2 regions of the Mesorhizobium sp. B2-6-1 genome follow, and region 2 is predicted to be linked to the other one. Evidence: predicted binding sites of a transcription regulator. Region 2 holds the regulator's gene; the other holds the start of a gene.

Region 1 (2,449 bases), on a different contig from region 2:
AACGCCGCCGGAGAGCTTGGCCAGCCGCTCCTGCAGCTTCTCCTTGTCATAGTCGGAGGTGGTTTCCTCGATCTGGCCCTTGATCTGGGCGACACGCGCCTGAATGGTCGCCTTGGTGCCGGCGCCGTCGATGATCGTGGTGGTGTCCTTTTCGATCAGCACGCGCTTGGCGCGGCCGAGCATCTCGATGGTGACGTTCTCCAGCTTGATGCCGAGATCCTCGGAGATCATCTGGCCGGATGTGAGCACCGCGATGTCTTCCAGCATCGCCTTGCGGCGGTCGCCGAAGCCCGGCGCCTTGACGGCCGCGACCTTGAGGCCGCCGCGCAGCTTGTTGACGACCAGCGTCGCCAGAGCCTCGCCTTCGACGTCCTCGGAGATGATCAGCAGCGGCCTGCCGCTCTGCACCACCGCTTCGAGGATCGGCAGCATTGCCTGCAGATTGCCGAGCTTCTTCTCGTGGATGAGAATATAGGGCTCTTCCAGCTCCGCGCGCATCTTGTCGGCATTGGTGACGAAATAGGGCGAGAGATAGCCGCGGTCGAACTGCATGCCTTCGACGACGTCGAGTTCGGTGTTCGCGGTCTTGGCTTCCTCGACGGTGATGACGCCGTCATTTCCGACCTTGTCCATCGCCTTGGCGATCATCTCGCCGACGCTGGTATCGCCATTGGCGGCGATTGTGCCGACCTGCGCGATCTCGGCCGACGATTTGACCTTCTTGGCCTTCGCCTTGATTTCCACGACGACGGCCGCGACGGCCTGGTCGATGCCGCGCTTGAGGTCCATCGGGTTCATGCCGGCGGCAACCAGCTTGGCGCCTTCGCGCAGGATCGAGGCGGCCAGCACCGTGGCAGTGGTGGTGCCGTCGCCGGCGAGGTCGTTGGTCTTCGAGGCCACTTCGCGCACCATCTGCGCGCCCATGTTCTCGAACTTGTCGGCAAGCTCGATTTCCTTGGCGACGGTGACGCCGTCCTTGGTGATGCGCGGCGCCCCATAGGCCTTGTCGATGATGACGTTGCGGCCCTTGGGGCCGAGCGTGACCTTGACCGCATTGGTGAGGATCTCGACGCCGCGCAGCATACGGTCGCGCGCATCGGTGGAGAATTTGATTTCCTTGGCAGACATGATTTTATCCAGTTCGCATTTGGAGTGGAGCCGTCACCGCGCAGAGGCGCGGCGCTTCAGTCAGGCGGCCTTCTTGGCTTCGACGCTCTTTTCGATAACGCCCATGATGTCGGCTTCCTTCATGATCAGAAGATCCTCGCCGTCGATCTTGACCTCCGTGCCCGACCATTTGCCGAACAGGATCAAGTCGCCGGCCTTGACGTCGAGCGGAACAAGTGCGCCGTTTTCGTCGCGGGCGCCGGGACCAACCGCGATCACTTCGCCTTCCTGCGGCTTTTCCTTGGCATTGTCGGGAATGATGATGCCGCCCTTGGATTTGATATAGCCTTCGGCGCGCCGGATGACGACGCGGTCGTGGAGTGGCCGAAATTTCATGAGAACTTCTTTCTGGGGCCGGCATAGGCGGCCGCCCCCTTCTATAGGCTCTTTGGCACTCGATAGATAGGAGTGCCAAAATTTATTCCGAGCGGATATTGAATAATCATAGTATTATTTCGGCGCCCGGTTTCATCGGGTCGGAAAACGACCAAATATTTCAAAAATTTGAATTTTCCCGGCAGAGTGCCTATTTATCGGACAAGTTCATTTTCACGATTTCAGACGCAAGGGAGATTTCCTCGATGGCCGACGGCAACCAGACGATCATGGAAAAAGCTGAAGCGCGCTTTGTCGACAAGCAGAAGAAGACGGCGGAGCGCAACAAGGCAACCGCCGAATATATGTCCGAAGCGAGGGCCAGGGAGATCAAGACGGCAAGGCTGAGGCAATTGCGGCTGGCCAAGGAAGAAGCCGACCGCGTGGCCGAGGCCCTGAACTCGACGCCGAAGAAGAAACGCGCGGTGAAGAAAACGACGGAGGCAAAATCATGAGCCTGACCTTCCCCAACCGCAGCCGCAGCTACGACGAGGCCGGCAAGCGCATCCGGTTCGTCGGCTATGACGGCATGTTCCAGATTTCCTTCTCGGTCGCCGCCGATGCCATGACGAGGATGCAGCCGGCGACGGCAGCCAATGAAGCCGGCTATCTCGCCACCTTCGACACCGAGAGCAGTGTCATCCGCGACGTAGCGTCAAAGGCCTATGACCGCACGCGCAAGAGCATGTATGTGCTGACGGCCGACGACTTCCGCTGAGACGACAGGCGGACGGCGCTGGATCAGGATTTACGCTCCGCCTTCTCCCGGCGCTTGACGTCCCGGACATTCATCTGATCGACCATGGCGTTGGCGTCGCGCGGGCTCATGCCGACCATCGCCCTTTGCCTGACGACGACGGGCTGGCCGGTGAAGACGTCGATGATGGCCCAGCTTTGGGGCAAGTCC
Region 2 (2,449 bases):
GCGGATTGTCGATGCCCGAAGCGATCAGTTCCGCCGAAAAGCCCGCCGGCAGCCGCGGCTCGGCGCCTTGCGGCCTTTGCACCGGACCGGCGCCGTTCGAGGCGGATCTGGTGACATAGGGCCTGGGCTGGTCTTGCGGGCTGATCAACCGGCGCACGCCCGGCGCATCGGCCCGCCAGTCACCGAATGCGGCCGCGCCCTTCAGCACCGGCTCTTCCTGCTGGGCCAATGCCGTCGCGGCGAAGAGCAAGGCAGCAGCGATTACCACGGCGCCGGCAAGTCGGATCATCCCAGTCTCGCTTCTTCATGCATGTCGTTGTCCCAAGACCGAAGTCACATGCATCAAGGGAACGGGCGGGCTCGGCAGTCGTTCCGGACGACACGGGGAGTTGAAGGAATTCGGGTCAGGTATCCGCGTCGAGATCGAGATCGGCGTCGAGGTTCTTTTCCAGTTCGACGAGGTCGGCCGGAAGCGGCATGCCCATGGCGCGGATTTCGCGCAGCTTCTCGCGCAATTGCTCCTGCACTTCGCGCACATCCTCAGGCTGGTTGACCATCTCCTCCAGCAGGAGGCTGATCTGGGCCTTGAACGATTCCAGCGCCATCTTTTCTCTCCTCGGCCGGCTGGATCGATCCCAGCTCTCAGCGCAGCATGCGCGATATCAGCTGCGCCGTATAGTCGACCATCGGGACAATGCGGGCATAGTTGAGCCGGGTCGGGCCGATGACTCCGAGCGCGCCGACGACGCGGGCGTCCTTGTCGCGGTAAGGCGCCACGACCAGCGACGAGCCGGAGAGCGAGAAAAGCTTGTTTTCCGAGCCGATGAAGATGCGCACGCCCGGTCCCGCCTCGGCGAGGTCGAGCAGTTGGATCAGCCCGTCCTGCGTCTCCATGTCCTCGAACAGGTGGCGCAGGAGTTCGATGTCGGCCTGGGCGGTGACGTTTTCGAGCAGATTGGCGCGGCCGCGCACGATCAGGCGCGCCGGCAGGCCGCTTTCCGCGCCGGCCCACACCGCCAGCCCTTTCTCCACCAGGTCCTGCGACAGCGTGTCGAGCGCTGCCCTTGTCTCTTCCTTGATACGCTCGACCTCCGCCCGCGCCTCGGCCAGCGTACGGCCGCGAATATGGGCGTTGAGGAAATTCGAGGCCTCGTGCAATTGCGAGACGGTGATGCCGGCCGGCAGATCGATGACCCGGTTCTCGACGTCGCCGTTCTGCGACACCATCACGGTCAGCGCCTTGGTGGGCTCGAGCTGGATGAACTCGATGTGCTTGAGCGCCACCTCGTTCTTGGCGGCCAGCACTAGGCCGGCGCCGCGCGACATGCCAGACAGCATCTGGCTGGCCTCGGTCAGCATGTGTTCCAGCGTGGCGCCCGAGCCGGAGGCGCGCACCTGCGCCTCGATGCTGCGCCGCTCCTCGTCGGAGAGGTCGCCCAGTTCCATGAAGGCGTCGACGAAGAAGCGCAGGCCGGCCTGCGTCGGCAGGCGACCGGCCGAGATGTGCGGCGCGTAGATCAGGCCGAGATGTTCGAGATCGCTCATCACGTTGCGGATGGTGGCGGGCGACAGCGAGGACGGCAGGATGCGCGACAGGCTGCGCGATCCCACGGGCTCGCCGTCCCTCAGATAGGAATCGACGATACGCCGGAAGATGTCGCGCGAACGCATGTCGAGCGCCTGAAGTGCGGGCGCCTGAAGTGCCGGCGCGTGAAGAGCGAGCGACTGCGAAGCGGGATCGACTGCCTTGGTCATTGCGGCCATAACCTCCGGTTCAAGGATATAGACTTCGCGGCGCTGCGCGCAACCCGGTGTCGCGTTGCGCGATCAGCCGGTGTCGCACTTGCGATCACCCCGGTGTCGTGTTGCGCGATCGCCCCGGTGTCGCCGCGTTTGCGGCCGCCGGTCCATTTTCCTTTACGCCGTGCCCCGCATGCGTCTAAAAGCCGGCCAAGATTCAAAAAAGCTGACAAGAAAGCAGGCCGAATGCGCCCCTCCAAACGCCAGTTCGACGAAATGCGCGCCATCTCCTTCGAGCGCGGTGTCTCCAAACATGCCGAAGGCTCGTGCCTGGTGAAGTTCGGCGACACGCATGTGCTGTGCACGGCAAGCCTGGAGGAAAAGGTGCCCGGCTGGATGCGCAATTCCGGGAAGGGCTGGGTGACGGCCGAATACGGCATGCTGCCGCGCTCGACAGGCGAGCGCATGCGCCGCGAGGCCTCCGCCGGCAAGCAGGGCGGGCGCACGCTGGAGATCCAGCGGCTGATCGGCCGCTCGCTGCGCGCCGTGGTCGACCTGCAGGCGCTGGGCGAGCAGCAGATCACCGTCGACTGCGACGTCATCCAGGCCGATGGCGGCACCCGCACCGCCTCCATCACCGGCGGCTGGGTGGCGCTCTACGATTGCCTGCGCTGGATGGAAGCGCGGCAGATGGTGAGCGTCGCCAAGG

What was found. The regulator HrcA, encoded in region 2, represses chaperone genes, less so after heat shock. The targets are predictions, from matches to a motif close to GTTAGCACTCNCNNNNNGNGAGTGCTAAC.
Region 1: the regulator HrcA is predicted to act here: its motif matches at 1,555-1,583, upstream of FJ443_RS09005 (co-chaperone GroES).

What each region holds. Positions count from the first base shown of each region.
Region 1 covers NZ_VFUH01000003.1:271,730-274,178, reverse strand. Annotated here, with positions in the region: gene groL (chaperonin GroEL) at 1-1,128, opposite strand, end outside; gene FJ443_RS09005 (co-chaperone GroES) at 1,189-1,503, opposite strand; gene FJ443_RS09000 (hypothetical protein) at 1,749-1,997, shown strand; gene FJ443_RS08995 (DUF1488 domain-containing protein) at 1,994-2,260, shown strand; gene FJ443_RS08990 (hypothetical protein) at 2,284-2,449, opposite strand, start outside.
Region 2 covers NZ_VFUH01000001.1:401,447-403,895, forward strand. Annotated here, with positions in the region: gene FJ443_RS02025 (sorbosone dehydrogenase family protein) at 1-289, opposite strand, end outside; gene FJ443_RS02030 (hypothetical protein) at 405-605, opposite strand; gene hrcA (heat-inducible transcriptional repressor HrcA) at 643-1,755, opposite strand; gene rph (ribonuclease PH) at 1,987-2,449, shown strand, end outside.